Linked DNA regions of Marinomonas mediterranea MMB-1. The main gene of each other region encodes a partner of the protein of the gene in region 3 in a complex. Links are inferred from orthologs where the notes say so. Each region holds a gene or a part of one and is shown on either strand. Other genes may lie near its edges. The genes, in order: holA, dnaN and dnaX.

The links.
Region 1: the proteins of dnaX (region 3) and holA are in contact, whole or in part, in a cryo-EM structure (PDB 8GIZ), measured with the Escherichia coli proteins. The link is inferred for Marinomonas mediterranea MMB-1 from one-to-one orthologs.
Region 2: the proteins of dnaX (region 3) and dnaN are in contact, whole or in part, in a cryo-EM structure (PDB 8GIZ), measured with the Escherichia coli proteins. The link is inferred for Marinomonas mediterranea MMB-1 from one-to-one orthologs.

The regions. Positions count from the first base shown.
Region 1 is NC_015276.1:3,341,616-3,347,560, reverse strand. Bases 1,733-4,628 are described here. They hold holA (DNA polymerase III subunit delta), read right to left. Parts: upstream 3,753-4,628; coding sequence 2,712-3,752; downstream 1,733-2,711. Other genes in these bases: leuS (leucine--tRNA ligase), read right to left, coding at 4,425-4,628; MARME_RS15305 (LPS-assembly lipoprotein LptE), read right to left, coding at 3,793-4,329; MARME_RS15315 (methyl-accepting chemotaxis protein), read right to left, coding at 1,733-2,608. Also shown: MARME_RS15320 (hypothetical protein), read left to right, coding at 1-341; more of MARME_RS15315, read right to left, coding at 593-1,732; more of leuS, read right to left, coding at 4,629-5,945. UniProt on the Escherichia coli protein: Part of the beta sliding clamp loading complex, which hydrolyzes ATP to load the beta clamp onto primed DNA to form the DNA replication pre-initiation complex.
Region 2 is NC_015276.1:687-6,631, forward strand. What follows is about bases 103-2,998. They hold dnaN (DNA polymerase III subunit beta), read left to right. Parts: upstream 103-949; coding sequence 950-2,047; downstream 2,048-2,998. Other genes in these bases: dnaA (chromosomal replication initiator protein DnaA), read left to right, coding at 103-917; recF (DNA replication/repair protein RecF), read left to right, coding at 2,108-2,998. Outside these bases: more of dnaA, read left to right, coding at 1-102; more of recF, read left to right, coding at 2,999-3,208; gyrB (DNA topoisomerase (ATP-hydrolyzing) subunit B), read left to right, coding at 3,201-5,624; MARME_RS00030 (SDR family oxidoreductase), read right to left, coding at 5,754-5,945. UniProt on the Escherichia coli protein: Confers DNA tethering and processivity to DNA polymerases and other proteins. Acts as a clamp, forming a ring around DNA (a reaction catalyzed by the clamp-loading complex) which diffuses in an ATP-independent manner freely and bidirectionally along dsDNA.
Region 3 is NC_015276.1:2,581,042-2,587,130, forward strand. What follows is about bases 1,367-4,406. They hold dnaX (DNA polymerase III subunit gamma/tau), read right to left. Parts: upstream 4,092-4,406; coding sequence 1,641-4,091; downstream 1,367-1,640. Other genes in these bases: MARME_RS11800 (YbaB/EbfC family nucleoid-associated protein), read right to left, coding at 1,367-1,625. Also shown: rnd (ribonuclease D), read right to left, coding at 1-694; recombination mediator RecR, read right to left, coding at 696-1,289; more of MARME_RS11800, read right to left, coding at 1,299-1,366; MARME_RS11810 (LysR substrate-binding domain-containing protein), read right to left, coding at 4,474-5,400; MARME_RS11815 (CoA-acylating methylmalonate-semialdehyde dehydrogenase), read right to left, coding at 5,649-6,089. UniProt on the Escherichia coli protein: Part of the beta sliding clamp loading complex, which hydrolyzes ATP to load the beta clamp onto primed DNA to form the DNA replication pre-initiation complex.

The DNA.
Region 1 (5,945 bases), 760 kb from region 3 along the record:
TGTCTTCATATAACCGTATAGTGAGTGATGCCGAGCACTTTAAGGCAGATAGCATCATTGAACTCTACCAAAACACGTCAAACTTTATCGCGATCATTCTTGAGCGAGAAATTCTTTCTCAAGTCAGATGGTCAGTGAGAGAGATAGTTGAGTCAGGCCGAATGATATTTGGATTTGAAGGTAAGATAACACGAGAAGCGTATTGCAAGGAACTCAACAAGTTACTTCAATTTTTTGGTCAGATTGAGAACGCTAAGATGGAACGTGAGGGTTATACAGACCCAAATGATTACATGGATTTACATGCGTTGGATGATTTGGATATGACTCCACGGCACTAAGCGAGAACAATACAAGCGACCAATTTCGATTGGGTTCGCTTGGAGGTTGACGGAAAAGCGATCTGGGCAGAAGATAATTTAACCCAGATCTAAACTGACAGACATTGGTTCAAAATGAAGCAACTGCACAGATCTGGTCTGTGCTAGTACAGGTGAGGGCTCCACAGATCCGAGTCTCTACGTAAACTGCCATCACTAAATTGAAAAGTGCAGCATCCATTCGGTTTTGTGCTGCACTTTTGATAAGCCTTTTATATTGTTTGATTCGCGCTTTGTTGCAAGATGGCTAAGGTCTTAGCTTCAGAATCTATTTCTACAACGCGCCGAGACATGGCGTCTATCGCTTGAATACTTGTGTTAGCATCCAATGAGGCACTTTGTGATGATTGGCTTAGGGTTTGGATTTGCGAAGATAAGTCATGTGTATCGGTCTGCATTGAGCTCATAAAAGCGTCGATGGCTTCTACATTTGCTTCGATTAACTGAACAGCGCTGCTGACCGCATTGATGGTTTCGCTTGTCTGATCCAAGCTTTGCTGTGTCGTTTGTGACAGCTGCCGAACCTCATCAGCTACAACGGCGAACCCTCGTCCAGCCTCGCCAGCACGCGCAGCCTCGATTGCAGCGTTTAACGCGAGTAGATTTGTTTGATCCGCTATTCCAGAAATCGTGCTTAAGATGTTTAATACTTCTCTTGTATTGTCGCTAAGAGCTTCGACGCTGCTGACCATTTTCTTGCGATCTTCTTCTTGATTCGAGATTGAAACGTTAAATTGGTCAAATTTTTGTGTAACATCGGTGACGACGTCTTGTGTTTCAGACGAGTACTCGGTCACTCTGTGGAAGCTATTGGTAACGTCTTCAAGGAGTGGGCGATATTCAGACAAGCAATCGATGAGGTGCGCTTGTAATTTAGAGATTTGGCGTAGGCTATTTTGTTCAATTTTCTCAAAATAAAGGCGGAAGTCGCTGTATAGAATTGGGAAGCGTTCGACAAAACGGTCATTAAACACTTGGCCTTTTTGTAGTTTAAAAAAGAACAGCCCCGTCAGTGTTTGATTCATATGCACGCCCAAGAGTTCGCCAAACGTCGAGAGTCCGGTCGCTTTGAGATCTTTAAAGGCTGTTATCTTCGACAGGCCGGAAGCATTGTTTAGTCTGCGTAAAATACAGTCGTGGGCAATCATTGCGACAGGAGAGCTTGGTTTTTCACGCATAAATTGATCGAACGCGGACTGTGTAGAAGCGGCAAAGTCGCCCGCTTTCACGAGGATTAACTCGTCACCGAAGTTCAAATCACAGAAAAAGTGCACGATTTTGTTCTCTGCGTCGATCGATGCGACAGACCGAATGTAAAGCTCATTATCGATCTCAATCGCGAAAGAATGACCAACGAGTTTGGTCTCAAGTTGCTCTACTGAGCACTTAAAATAAGCACACAGCTCATCGACGAGGTTTGAAACATTCCCCGACTTATCGAGTACCGAGGTAACGGTTCGTGTAAGAGGGTTTGCCTCCGCAACCATAAACGAAGCCTGGGTTTTCGAAAAATTATGCGTGTTGAGAATGCCGTATCGGCAATCTTCCGACAGCTTAATGAAAACGGCAATTGCACTGTTAGGGGTAACGGCTTGGCCGTTGTAAAGGCTCGCGTCTTTGAAGTCGAGCTTTCCTCCTGCTGACCCTCCGATAAAATAACAGGGGAACTTCCCGCTGTCGTACAACGCTTTCATAAAGAAGTTTTCGCTTGAGGAGAGCCCATCAAAATAGGTGAGTGCTAACGTATCCTGAAAGTTAACCGGAAATGCTACCGAGAGTTTTTCTATCTCAGACTTAAGACGTTCGATTCTTTCATTCTTACTTAGTTTGGGGGTTCCAAGCTTTAAATCTTCACAATGGAGAGGAATGGTTTTGATATCGACGGATTTGATGAGCGCGTCACTGAAAGATTGGAGAACAATCGTCTCCCAATGATCTCCTGTGCTTTGATAGAGGCAAGATTGTTGGCTATTCAGCTCTCCAGAAGACATTAGCCCGATGACGTTTTTGCAAAATGGCGTCGCTCTTTGAATTTGCTCCATGGTACGTTGAAAATCAACGTGAGGGGAGACAAACACAAGAATTAACTGAGTCTTTGCATTCTTAAAGCTGAGTTGATTAAAGTCTGTTGCGTTAATCTGTGATGAATCTAGCTGAAGTATTTTTGTATATTCCGGCTCTGATGTTGCTCTTGTGTTTGTACTATATTCTCTTTTAAACCAAGCCATCCAATCCTCCGGCAAGAAACATTATTTATAAGTAAATACTCTACTGTATGCTTGGAGGATGACGATGACGATGACAAATGTCAATTTTAGTGTAGATTAGACGTTACAGATTATTGATCGGGATATCCAATTCCGTCATAGCGGGTTTTTGTCCACAAAACATTAATACCATATTGCGCAATCCAATGCTGAGATCGGGGCCTTCCAACCCTTTAATGGTTTGATCTAATAGAGCGAGATAATTTTGCATGTAGGGAAGCGTGCTCGGATTATGTCTTGCGTAGGCTCGCTCATACATTGGAATGCGTTTATCCCAAATTCTCAAGCTTCGACAGGCGGCACGAAAGTCCGAGGTCTTAGATGCGTGATAAAGATCAACCAAGGTTTGAACTTCGCGATTCAACAACCAAAGTATGATAGTGGGCTCAACGCCTTCCGCAACGAGTTGGTGGAGGCAATGTAAAGCTTCTTTGATTTTGCCTGCTAAGAGGCGATCACTTAGATCATAGATACTGTAGCGACTGCTGTCTGTCACCGAGTTTGCAACGGTTTCTAAGTCTATTTGAGCGCCTTCTCCTTGGCTTAAAACCAACTTTTCTAATTCTTGAGAGATCGCAAGCAAATTACCTTCGCCCCGTTCGCAAATGAGTGCGGCGGCGTCTTGGCTAATGGTTAGACTAAACTTTTTGGCTCTTTGTTGTACCCAAGCGGGAAGCTTGTTGGTATCAATTGGCCAAATTTGTACGAAGACGCCTTGTGATTCTAACTGGCTAAACCATTTGGCTTTTTGTGTTCTTGCGTCCACTTTCGGGAAGCTTAGAAGAATGACATTGTCATCGGAAAGTGATTGACCCAGTTGAGTAAGCGCTTTGGAGTGCTTTTCACCTAATTTATCGATCTGAATATCAAATAGTCGGCGGCTTGAGAAGAGAGACAGAGCTTGTGATTCGTTGATCACATCTTGCCAGTCAAACTGTGCATCAGCGACAAAGCGTAGCCTTTCTTCTATGCCTTGCTCTTTCGCGGCTCTTCTGACGCTGTCCGCTGCTTCTTGGCACAACAGCGTCTCATCGCCAGATACGATATAGATCGGCGCAAGCCCTTTGGCGAGTTGTTGATCCAGTTGGTCTGGTCTAACTTTCAAAAGTTGATACTCTCTTCGTCTGTCCGTCTTTCATAACGCTTTACAGAGGCGCATACGCTAAATCGAAAACTAGCTGTTTTGCCAACTGCTCACTGAGTCGTTCCATCTCTTGTAAGTTATACGCAGATTTAGTGCTTTCTTCTGCATCTTGATTAGTAAGGACAGAACTGGTTTCGATGTTTCTCGGTCCATAAAGAGATTGTCCACTCTCATCACGGATGAAATAGCTGGAGGAGACAGTGCGCTGAATCTGAGTTACATCATTTGTTGTACTATTGCGTGCCAGTACGGTATCTGACGACGCCAACTTATTAATTTTTAATTCGAGAATATCTTTAAGATCAACGCTCGTATCATCTTTAGACACAAGTGTTACACCTGCTTTGGCAAGCTCGGATCTTAAAGTTCGGTCAAAGTCAGCAGAACTACTTTGAGACGTAAGAATTAGAATTTTAATCCTTTCAGGAAGCGGTGTTTGCCCACGAAGATGAAAGCCACATGCAGACAAAGAAAGTGTGATTAATGCGATCAGTAGCGTGAACTTGCCGTCCATTGAAAGCCAATTAAATGATCTCAAACTAAAAACTCCAATTAATAACGAGATGAACCCTGTGTGTAACAAATAAAGGGTAGCGCAAACTACCCTTTATAATTACTCATTTAGCATAGAGCTTAATTCGCAACGATGTTAACCAATCGGCCCGGAACAACGATTACTTTACGTACCGTCTTTCCTTCGATGAACTTTTGTACATTCGGATTAGCCAGTGCCAGCGCTTCGATCTCTTTATTATCTGCTTTAGCAGAAACCAGAATCTCAGCACGCTTCTTGCCTAATACTTGAACAACAATAGTGAGCTCATCTTTTACAAGCGCTGCTTCATCAACCGTTGGCCATGTTGCATTCACAACGTTGCCTTCATGGCCGAATTTACCCCATAACTCATGCGCAACGTGAGGAACAATAGGAGAAAGCAATAAAATTGCCGCTTCCAGAGCTTCGCGTTCAACGGCTAGACCTTGTTCAGAGCGGTCTTCAAATTTACTGATTTCGTTACACAATTCCATTACCGCAGCAATGGCCGTGTTGAATGTTTGGCGACGCTCAATATCATCGCTGACCTTAGCAATCGTCTCATGTGTTTTGCGACGAAGTGCTTTTTGCTCACCAGACAAGGCATCGACGTCCAGCGCTACTTTATCGCCAGCGTTTAAATGCTGATAAGACAAAGACCATAAACGACGTAAGAAACGAGATGCGCCATCCACACCTTTGTCATTCCATTCCAGTGATTGTTCTGGCGGAGCGGTAAACATCATAAACAGGCGAACCGTGTCCGCGCCGTATTGCTCAATCATTTCCTGAGGGTCAACCGTGTTGCCCTTAGATTTCGACATCTTAGAACCGTCTTTGTTCACCATACCTTGTGTTAATAGGCGTTTAAATGGCTCATCCGACGTTACTAGGCCTGCATCGCGAAGCAGCTTGTGGAAGAAGCGTGCGTACAACAAATGTAAGATCGCGTGTTCTACACCGCCAATGTATTGGTCAACAGGAAGCCAGTAGTTTGCTTCCTCCGTCAACATTGCATCGTCTGCTTCTGGACAGCAGTAGCGAGCGAAATACCAAGATGACTCCATAAAGGTATCAAACGTATCTGTTTCACGTTCAGCGGCAACACCGTTGTAAGTGGTTGCAGAGAAGTCAGGGTTATTCTTGATCGGTGAATTAACGCCATCCATAACCACGTCAGTCGGCAGTATGACAGGTAGTTGATCGACTGGTGTCGTTACAACCGTGCCGTCTTCAAGGTTGATCGTCGGGATTGGTGTTCCCCAGTAACGTTGACGGCTCACACCCCAGTCACGTAGACGGTAGTTTACCTTTTTCTCACCGATGCCCTTGTCAGTCATCCAAGCGCAGATTGCGTCAAATGCAGCTTTGAAATCCAATCCATCGAACTCACCGGAGTTGCATAATAGGCCTTTCTCAGTGAAGGCTTCTTTGGTTAGATCGATCTCTTGATCGCCCGCTGGTGCAACGACTTGTTTAATAGGTAGATTGTACTGCTGTGCAAACTCAAAATCGCGTTGATCGTGTGCGGGAACAGACATTACTGCGCCAGAACCGTATTCCATCAAAACGAAGTTTGCTGCAAATACAGGAACGGACTCACCGGTAATGGGGTGAAT
Region 2 (5,945 bases), 2.6 Mb from region 3 along the record:
GTGCCTACAACCCACTCTTTATATATGGCGGCGTTGGTCTTGGTAAAACCCACTTAATGCAAGCGGTTGGTACCGAGCTGATGCGACATAATCCGAATGCGAAAGTGGTGTACTTGCACTCTGAGCGTTTTGTCGCAGACATGGTCAAAGCACTGCAACTCAATGCAATTAACGATTTTAAGCGTTATTACCGATCCGTCGATGCGCTATTGATCGATGATATTCAGTTTTTTGCTGGAAAAGATCGAACCCAAGAAGAATTCTTTCACACGTTTAATGCCTTATTAGAAGGTGGTCAGCAAATGATCCTAACGTGTGATCGTTATCCTAAAGAAATTCAAGGGCTTGAAGATCGATTGAAGTCACGTTTTGGTTGGGGCTTAACGGTCGCCGTCGAGCCGCCGGAACTTGAAACACGTGTTGCAATTCTAATGCGTAAAGCAGAAGAAAGTGGCGTAAAATTATCGTATGATTCGGCTTTCTTTATTGCGCAAAAGATACGTTCAAATGTGCGTGAATTGGAAGGTGCGCTAAAACGAGTGATTGCTAACTCGCATTTTACTGGACGCGCGATAACGCCAGACTTCGTTAGAGAGTCACTAAAAGACTTGCTAGCCTTGCAAGACAAGCTAGTAAACATTGATAATATCCAGCGAATTGTTGCTGAGTATTATAAGATAAAGATCAGCGATCTTTTGTCGAAACGTCGCAGCCGCTCTGTCGCAAGACCGCGCCAGGTTGCTATGTCACTCGCAAAAGAACTTACGAACCACAGTTTACCGGAAATCGGTGACGCGTTTGGCGGTCGTGATCATACGACGGCATTGCATGCGATTCGTAAGATAAAAGAGTTACAAGATACGGATTCTGATATCCGAGAAGACTACAAACAATTGATGCGAATTTTGACCACCTGATCGGTCTAAGACTTTAAGTTAACGAGGAAAATATGAAATTTTCAGTCGTCCGTGAGACGCTTCTAAAGCCATTACAATTAGTTGCAGGCGTCGTTGAACGTAAACAGACTATGCCAGTATTAGCAAACGTACTGGTTGAGGTTAAAGACCAGGTATTAACGCTAACAGGTTCTGATTTAGAAGTTGAATTAGTCGGTCAGGTACCACTTGATGATTGCCAAGAAGGTCGAATTACCGTTCCAGCTCGTAAGCTGGTGGACATTTGTAAAAGCTTACCAGACAGCGCCGTGATTGAGTTTTCACTTGATGAGCAAAAAGCCATCATTCGCTCAGGTCGCTCACGTTTTAGTTTGTCTACTTTGCCTGCCGATGAGTTCCCTAATATTCAAGACATGCAGGGTGATTTAACGGTTAATGTGGCTCAGTCCAGTGTTCGACGTCTAATCGATCGCACTGGTTTTGCGATGGCAAACCAAGATGTACGTTACTACTTGAATGGCATGTTGTTTGAAGTGGCCGATGGTCAATTGCGTGTTGTTGCGACTGATGGACACCGTTTGGCAACCGCCATTGAAGATGCGCAAGTCAGCGGCGATTTAACGCAAGTTATTGTACCTCGTAAAGGCGTTCTGGAATTAAACCGCTTGTTGAGCGATACAGATGAGCTGGTTGAACTGAAAATAGGTTCTAATCACGTTCGAGCAACGATTGATGACTATACCTTCACGTCGAAATTGGTCGACGGCAAGTTCCCTGATTACCATCGTGTTATCCCTCGCAATAATGAAAAAATGGTCATTGCTGATCGCCAAGAGTTGCGTCAGGTTTTCTTACGCGCGTCGATTCTTTCTAACGAAAAATACCGCGGTGTTCGTTTGATCTTATCTAATGGCATGCTTCAGGTATTCGCGAACAACCCTGAGCAGGAAGAAGCGGAAGAGTCCGTATTGGTTCAATATCAGGGCGATGGTATGGAAGTTGGCTTCAACGTTGGTTATTTACTTGATGTGCTTGGCGTTGTTGATGCTCAAGAAGTTCGTATCGCGATGAACGATTCCAACAGCAGTGCTCTCATCGAAGAAGCGCAAAGTCACGCAGCACAATACGTCGTGATGCCGATGCGTCTCTAACTTTTTGACATAAAAGGCGTGGTCTAAACACACCACGCCTTTTAACATAGCCTTTCCTATATGCCACTGGCACGTCTAGATATCGCAAAACTGCGAAACCTCACAAAAATTCAGTTTGAGCCTTCCCATCAGGTCAATGTTATTGTCGGTGAAAATGGCAGTGGCAAAACATCAGTGTTAGAAGCCATTCACTTGCTCTCCTACGGGCGTTCTTTTCGAAGTCATAAACACAAAACCTATATTCAGCATGATCAGGCAGAATGCATTGTATTCGCACAACTTAAAGCGAGCACCAGTGTCTTTCCTATCGGCCTTAAACGTGCTCGCGATGGGGCGATAGACGTGCGTGTTCAAGGTGAGAAGGTCCACTCTATTGTCGAGCTTGCTGAGCGCCTCCCAGTTCAATTGATTAACCCCGATGCGTTTCGATTATTAGAAGGCTCGCCTAAGATTCGACGTCAGTTTGTCGATTGGGGAGCCTTTCACTTTGATGTTCAATTCATGCCAGCATGGAGAGATTGGCAAAAAGCATTAAAACAGCGGAATAGCTTGCTTAAACGTGGTAAAATTTCACCTAATTTACTGGCTGCTTTTGACCAAGAGCTGATCAGACTTGGTGGAACCGTCAATGAGGTCCGTCAAGCCTATGTAAAGCATTTAATTCCATACTTTAAAACCGTATTAAATGCGCTGTCCGATGAGCTCGATGTCTCTTTAAATTTTACCCAAGGGTGGGATGCTCAAAAGACACTCGCAGAAGCGCTTGAGTCTGGAGTAAATCGCGATATTGAGCTTGGTTACACACATTCAGGGCCGCAAAGAGCGGACTTGCGAGTAAAAACCAAAGCGGGTGATGCACTAGACACGCTTTCCCGTGGTCAGCAAAAGCTGGTGGTGTCCGCACTGAAAATAGCGCAAGGACAAGTGTTGACTGATATGGGTCGGCCCTTGGTGTTTTTAGTGGATGACTTACCAGCCGAATTAGATGCCAACCATCGTCAAAAATTATGTCGATTGTTAGAATCGCTTAACAGCCAAATATTTATAACCAGTGTTGGATCAGACAGTTTGGATTTTGTCTGGTCTGATGCGACAGATGTTCGTCACTTTGCTATGCGTAATGGCGAGTTGCAGAGGGTTGCAGGAGACTTAAATGAGTGAAAACAATTACGATTCGTCCAGTATAAAGGTGCTCAAGGGGCTCGATGCCGTCCGTAAACGTCCCGGTATGTATATCGGTGATACGGACGACGGAACAGGTCTGCACCACATGGTGTTTGAAGTCGTCGATAACTCGATTGACGAAGCCTTAGCAGGCCACTGTGACACGATCACAGTCACCATTCACCCAGACGAGTCTGTGTCTGTTTCGGATAACGGCCGTGGTATTCCGGTAGACATGCACGAAGAAGAAGGTGTCTCTGCTGCCGAAGTGATCATGACGGTATTGCACGCTGGTGGTAAGTTTGATGACAACTCGTACAAAGTATCTGGTGGTCTTCATGGCGTGGGGGTTTCGGTTGTAAACGCCCTATCAGAAAGTCTGACGTTGACCATTCGTAAAGACGGCAAAATCTATGAGCAGAATTATGTTCATGGTGTTCCGCAAGCACCATTAGCCATCATAGGTGACACGGATGGCGCCGGAACATCGGTTCACTTTAAGCCTTCTGCAGATACTTTTAGCAACATTTTATTTATCTACGATATCCTTGCGAAGCGTTTACGTGAATTGTCTTTCTTGAACTCTGGTGTGGCGATTCACTTAAAAGATGAGCGCAGTGGTAAGGAAGAATTCTTCAATTACGAAGGCGGTTTACGTTCTTTCGTAGAACATTTGAATACTAACAAGACGCCGATTAATGACATTTTCCACTTTATTTGTCAGCGCGACGACCTAGAAGACGGTATCGCTGTGGAAGTGGCATTGCAGTGGAACGAAGGTTTTCAGGAAAACATCTACTGTTACACCAACAACATTCCGCAACGAGACGGCGGCACTCACTTAGCTGGTTTCCGTGGTGCTTTGACGCGTACGCTTAATAATTTCATTGAGTCAGAAGGCTTGGCGAAGAAACAAAAAGTGGCAACAACGGGTGATGACTCCCGTGAAGGTTTGACTGCCATTGTGTCGGTGAAAGTACCCGATCCTAAGTTCTCTTCTCAAACTAAAGATAAACTGGTGTCTTCTGAAGTAAAAACGGCAGTTGAACAAGAAATGGCGAAACGTTTCGCTGAATACCTGCTTGAAAAGCCAAATGAAGCCAAAATCATCGTTAACAAGATGATTGATGCTGCCCGCGCCCGTGAAGCGGCTCGTCGTGCACGTGATATGACGCGACGTAAAGGCGCATTGGACATTGCAGGCTTACCGGGTAAATTGGCAGACTGTCAGGAAAAAGACCCAGCACTTTCTGAAATCTACCTAGTGGAGGGTGACTCTGCAGGTGGTTCTGCAAAACAAGGCCGTGACCGTCGTACTCAGGCTATCCTGCCTTTGAAAGGTAAGATACTGAACGTTGAGAAAGCCCGTTTTGATAAAATGCTGTCATCGGCTGAAGTTGGCACGCTGATTACTGCATTGGGTTGTGGTATCGGTCGTGACGAGTTTAATCCTGATAAATTACGTTATCACAGCATTGTTATCATGACCGATGCCGACGTCGATGGTTCTCACATTCGTACTCTTTTATTGACGTTCTTCTTCCGTCAAATGCCGGAAATTATAGAACGCGGGCACATCTTTATCGCTCAACCGCCTTTGTATAAAGTGACGCGTCGTAAGAACGAACTGTATATTAAAGACGAGCATGCACTTGAGCAGCATCTAATCGAAGTGGCTCTAGACGGCGCCGCATTGTACGTAAATGAAGGAGCGCCTGGCATTCAAGGTAGTGCGTTAGCGAAGCTGATTCGTGACTACATTGCAATTCAAGAAGACATTGAGCGTATGGCTCGTGTGTACCCACAAGATGTCATGAGCAAGCTTCTGTATGTTGCACCGCTTCGTTCTGAATCATTAACGGACGAAACAGAGGTCGCTGAATGGGTAGAACTACTTCGTCAGCAAATGCCAATGGATACCCGTACGGGCTTCCAGTTCGACTTCTCTGTAGAGAAAGACGAAGAGCGTAATGTCTACTTACCTGTTGTCGACATCATGTCGCATGGCGTAAACAACCGTTACCGCTTCGAAGCAACCTTCTTCTCATCGCCAGAGTACGCTCGCATTGTCGAGCTGTCAGAGACGGTGAAAGAGTTGTTCAGCGAAGAGTCTTACATCCAACGTGGTGAACGCACACAGATCGTAACCGACATTGACGTGATGAAAACATGGTTGATGAAAGAAGCGAAACGTGGAATGGACGTACAGCGTTACAAAGGATTGGGAGAGATGAACCCTGATCAACTTTGGGAAACGACCATGGACCCTGATTCTCGTCGTATGCTTCGTGTGACCATTGATGACGCGGTTGCAGCCGATCAAATGTTTACCACACTGATGGGCGACGAAGTTGAACCACGTCGTAACTTCATACAAGACAATGCATTGTCTGTAGCGAATTTGGACGTTTAATTAATCGTTAGTTTCGCGTAAGAATATAAAAAGCCCGATTTAGTTTTCTAAATCGGGCTTTTTTACTTTTTGCATGCGGCTCAATGTAGGGGAAACGATGAGCCGCAAGTTTTGACGCTATGTCGTTGCTTAAAGCGCTGCTTTAATGCTGTCTTGAATCGGTGTAGAAGGACGGCCGATTAGTGTTTCTAGGTCCTTGCTGTCGCTGTATAGCGCACCATTGGATGTACCCACATCTGAGTCCGCTAGAACAGCGGCGAACCCTTCTGGAAGACCTACACCGACAAGTACTTTTGTGTATTCTTCTGCTGGAAGATCTTG
Region 3 (6,089 bases):
CACGCCATATAAACAACATTCGAAGCAAGGTTAAACTCTTTGGACTCAGTCTCCACGCCGCTTTAACATTGCTCCAGTTCTGCTCTGGATCGCCGTTTTGCATGTATTGCCACTTTAACGTGTCGCAATCTTCAAGCGCCCAATCCAACATATTTTTCTTTTGTAGCATTTCAATCTGTTGAGGGTACACCTTCGCCAAATAAACCACATCTAAAGCCGCGTAACGTTTTTGCGCCTCCGTCAAAGGACGCACGGTCCAATCAGAACGCGTTTCGTCTTTTGCGACTTCAATACTGAGATACGCTTGTATTAACTTAACGTAACTGACCGACCATTGGCCGTTTGCGTACGCCTCACCTATCTGAGTATCGTAAAAAGGCGTTGGCAATACGCCAAGAAGACGATCAAACACATCAAGGTCTTCAGAACAGGCATGGAATACCTTCATAACATCAAGGTTAACCATTAAGTCTTTTAATGGCGCCCATTCGGTAATGGTTTGAGGGTCAATTAATACCGCTTTTTCGCCTTCACTTATTTGTATTAACCCCGTTATCGGATAATACGTTGTGCGGCGTAAAAACTCGGTATCAACGGCAATGACATTCAGAGTAGACCAGTACTCACACCAAGAGGCCAACTCGGCGTCGGTCTCCACCCAAACAATGTCATAACTCTGATCTACTATTGTCATACTAAAGTTTCTTTCGCCCTTTCAACGCCAGTGCCAATGTATTGCCATCGACATATTCCAGCTCACCACCCATTGGCACTCCCTGAGCAAGGCGGCTTAGTTCAATATTTAATGGTTTCAGCAACTCAGAGATGTAGTGGCTCGTTGCTTCACCTTCTATTGTTGAGTTCGTCGCTATAATGACTTCCTCAACGTCCGTGTTACGGACTAAATTTTCCAGTCGATCTAAACCAAGCTCTTCAGGCCCTATCCCATCTATTGGAGACAAGTGACCTAATAAAACAAAATATCGACCATCGAATGAGCCAGCATTTTCCATTGCGATAACATCTGCTGGCGTTTCGACAATACACAACCTAGTGCCATCGCGTGCTTGATCCAGACAGATAGAGCATTCTGTATCTTCGGTCAATGTTCGACAGGTTGCGCAGCGCCCGACTTTGTCCAGCGCGTCGCGAAGTGCATTGGCTAATCTATCTGCTCCTTGACTGTCGCGCTCTAACAAATAGAGCGCCATTTTTTGAGCAGATTTAGGGCCTACTCCGGGTAGGCACCTAAGCGATTCCATCAGTTCTTTGATAAGAGGACTAAACAAAGTCGTATCCTAGAACGGCATTTTGAAGCCTGGTGGAAGAGACATGCCTTCCGTCGCTGCGTCCATTTTTGCTTTCTGAGTCGATTCAATATTACGTACTGCGTCGTTTAGTGCAGCAGCAACCAAATCTTCCAACATCTCTTTATCGTCTTCCATCAAAGAATCATCGATAGAAACACGTTTAACATCGTGACGACCTGTCATAACAACCTTAACAAGACCAGCACCCGCCTGACCTTCTACTTCCATGTTTGCCATTTCGTCTTGGGCCTTTTGGATGTTCTCCTGCATTTTCTGCGCTTGACGCATCATGTTGCCCATTCCACCTTTAAACATAGTGTTTTTCTCCAATTAAGCTTTTACTTTTACTGTGTCGTAGATTAATTGCCCCCCAAAGGCATTGCTTATTGCTTGCACGACGGGGTGGCTGTTTAAATGATTTATTGCAGCTTGGAGCGCTTCTGCTCGTTTACTCGCAGCAAATTCTTCCGCTGTTACACCTTCTACCTCTTCCACCGTATCAATGATGAGCGGCACGGGCATATTAAAAAAGTCAGACAGAGAAGATTGTATTTGTTCGTATCGACTTTGATTGAGCATGTGCCCGTATTCCAACGGCACTTGCAAACGCAATCCTTGTTCCGATGCCGAAATCAAAGAGGAATTCATTGCAATATTGTACACCAATCCAGTCAGTGGCAACCTTGGTGCAATCAACCACCAAATTTGCATCGTCGTCTCACTAAAGTGAGCAATAGACGGTAGTGGCATTCCAAGCGCAGGTTGCGTGACTGAATCCACTTTGGATGTTTTTTGCTGACTGTTTTGTTCCGCCGATGCGCTTTCTTCTTGATCAGCGTTATGCGAGTCGGAGACACCAATATTATCGACCAAATCGGCCGCTGGATTAAACGGATCAACCGTTTCAGCAATGGCACGTTCTTCCGCTTCGTCTTCATCCTCGTCATCGGGCTCTTCGACAGGAGCCTGTGACAAAAGCTCACTCACTTCTCGCATTCGAGCCGCGCCATCATGCTCTTTCACAGAGTCTGTGGCATTTACCGCCGCAGACGCGTTATCGGAGACTGCTGGGACGTCTTCAGTATATGTATGTTCTTCTTGAGGTGCTGGAATATTTGACTCAGCGTGCGCAGATTCATTTAGTGAAGGCGCGCTTTCGGTTGCGACATCAACCTGTGCCGACGCGACACTTTCTTCCCACGGTGGCGTATCTTGATGATCAAGCTCTTTATTTTCTGCGATGCGCTCTTCTACAACGCTTTTTTCCGCCACATTTCTTTGTAGGCGTTTTTCTTTTTCGACTTCGTTTTCTACTTCTTCCGCCACGTCAGCTTTAATCGCTACGGCAGCCGTTTCGTTAGCAATGCTGATTTTACTCGCGGTCGTTTCATAGCTAGGCGCAGCATCTGTGCTAACAACCACTTCAGCGCTATCAACTGGCTGTTGAGTCGAAACGGTATTAGCTAACGTAGAATCATTTGGTTGCGCTTCCGGCTTTTTTGGCGGAACCGCTCCTGTGTTTATCTCATCACCGTACTGACTCACCGACGAGTCAGTAGACTCCATTGACGCGGTAGGCTGTGATGCAGACTCTGGTGCAGACACGGATGGCTCTGAAACAGGCGATGTAGACGAAGCTGGTGAAGAGGATACTGAGACAGTTGGTGGCGTATCGTGACTGACTGTCATACCCAATTGCGGCCTAAAGGCAATCATACGCAACATCAACATTTCAAAACCGGCTTTGGGACTGTGAGCCAAATGAAGATCTCGACGCCCTACCATTAGGCTTTGGTACATTACCTGAACATCTTCCGGCATGACGGTTCTAGCAATGTGCTGGATTCGTTCTAAATCCCCGAGTTGATCTACAAGCACACCAGGCACCTGCTGTTCAACCGCGACGCGATGCAAGGTATCGAGTAAAGACGCGCAAATCGCCGCAAAATCAGGTTGATAGTCAGCCAGTTCATTGATCTTTTGTAACGTCAGTGCGGCATTTCTGTCAGCAACGACTTCCAACAACGAAATAATCTGACTTTGATTCACCAGACCAAGCATGGACGTTACGCCTGTCTCGGTAATCTGGCCGTCACCAAATGCGATCGCTTGATCCGTCAAACTCAACGCATCTCGCATACTTCCGTTTGCAGCCTGACCAATTTGCCAGAGAGCGGCTTGATCATAACCGACGTTTTCGGCATTCAACACAGTGTGCAAATAATCAACGACCCGCTGGGCTGACATGTTTTTAAGATTAAACTGCAAACAGCGAGATAAGATAGTAACAGGCAGTTTTTGAGGGTCTGTCGTCGCCAGCAGAAACTTAACGTGTTCGGGTGGCTCTTCCAGCGTTTTCAAAAGCGCATTGAAAGAGTGCGTCGACAACATGTGTACCTCATCGATCAGGTACACTTTAAATCGGCCTCTTGTTGGCGCGTATTGTACGTTTTCAAGCAACTCACGCGTATCTTCAACTTTGGTACGAGAGGCCGCATCGACTTCGATCAAATCAACAAATCGACCCTCAGCAATTTCAGTACAGCTAGAACAAGTGCCGCAAGGCTCCGGAGAGATGCCATTCGTCTCACAATTTAAACTTTTCGCAAAAATGCGGGCGATGGTTGTTTTACCTACTCCGCGAGTTCCAGTGAACAAATAGGCGTGATGCAAACGCTGTTGACGCAATGCATTGACCAATGCCTGCAAGACGTGATCTTGCCCTGCCATTTCGAGGAAGGTTTGCGGGCGCCACTTACGTGCCAGTACTTGATAGCTCATGATGCCTTAGAAGAAATACAACAAAAATCGTATTGTACGGGACATGCCAACATTTCGAAACTATTCATTTAACGCTCGGTAAAAGTTTTTGGCGAAAAAAGTATAAAATTCAAAGTTCTGAGCCAAAACCTAAATCCACAACCACTTACGATCAGGACACAAAAAACCTGTATAAAAAGCCTTGCTGGCGCCCCAAATAATCAAAAGTATCTTTAGCGATTTTAACAAAGAGCATCGCACTTAAGAATAGAATTCAGAGCATAGATACGACAACGTTCATCAAGATAACGAGAGGAAAAGAACAAATTATATTGCCAATGAACTGTTTAAGCCTCAGTAGGTAAAAGCCAAAAATCTGCTGGCTTTTACCTATCATTTTGCTTTATATCAATTTTTGAGCTTTCTGTTTTTGTGATTCATCCAGAATCCACTGCTTAAAAACTTCTGCACCTGGGCTAAGATATTGATGCGTTGGGTAGGTTAAGAAAAAGGCTTCCGAAGTCTCAAGTGTTTTTTCAAAAGGTGCAATAAGAGTACCATTTTCAATCATGTCTTTTACAACAGATGTACGACCTAAAGCAAAACCTTGGCCTAGTTTTGCCATTTCTAATGCGGAAATTAACGTATCAAATTGAATACCCTTACCATTGTCTGTGTAATCTGTACTCGTTTGGTTCAACCAGTACCCCCACCCCTCTTTGTAACCGAGTACATGTAACAACGTATGATTGGGTAGTACTTCTTCTAGTGAGGGTAGCATTTGTTCTGATGTCGTCTGAACATATTCCCTTAAAAGATCGGGACTGCAGACAGGAAACAGTTCGTCCCAAGTTAAACGCTCAGCTTTTACGTCAGGCCATACTCCCTGACCGTAACGAATGCCTAAGTCGGTGTCCTTTTGCTTTTCCTCTTGCCAAATATTGCTTGTGAAGCGAATTTTTACATCCGGATGTTGCTCATAAAACAACGGCAATTTGGGTGCTAACCAAGTAGTAAAAAAGACTAAGCTAACTCTGATTGTAACCTGCCGACTCTGACCTTGGCCGAATAATTCATCGGTGACAGCAGTAAGTCTTTCAACGGAATCATGGATGGCAGGCATATAAGCCATACCCGCATCGGTTAATGCCAACCCTCGCGGCAATCGTTTAAAAAGAGTTGTACCGAGTTGCGACTCTAGACTTTTGACCTGTTGACTAATTGCAGCTTGTGTAAGGTTGAGTTCATTAGCAGCTTGAGTGAAATTGAGGTGGCGTGCAGAAGCTTCAAAGGAGCGTAGCCAGTTAAGTGGTGGCAGTCTTTTCTTCATGTTTGTAATCTCAACATATATTCCAATGTTTGCTATTAAATGGTGTGTCAAAACTTCATATTTCAGTAAACATAAGCTGAAGTTGAACTTAATAGACTTTTTATGGCCATGTATTACATATATTTATTTTTATAATTTTTTAACCATTATATTTATAATTTACAATTCACATAAAATAAAGCCATAACCCTTAATAAGGGCTATGGCTTTCAGAGGCTAACATTTTTGCTGTCCTTAGCTAAACTCTTTTACTTCATAGTAGGCATTGAGAACTCAACGCCTTCACGAATACCAGCAGAAGGCCAACGCTGAGTCACAGTTTTACGTTTAGTGTAGAAACGAACTGCATCAGGACCGTAAGCATGCAGATCACCAAATAATGAACGCTTCCACCCACCAAAGCTATGGTAAGCAACAGGTACAGGTAATGGTACGTTGATACCAACCATACCCACTTGGATATTGTCAGAGAAGTAACGAGCAGCTTCACCGTCACGTGTAAAGATACAAGTACCGTTACCGTATTCGTGAGCATCAATAAGATCCATCGCTTCTTGCATCGTTTGAACACGAACAACTTGAAGAACAGGACCAAAGATCTCTTCTTTGTAACTTGTCATATCAGTGTTTACATTGTCGATCAACGTTGCACCAACAAAGAAACCATCTTCATAGCCTTCAACTTTCGC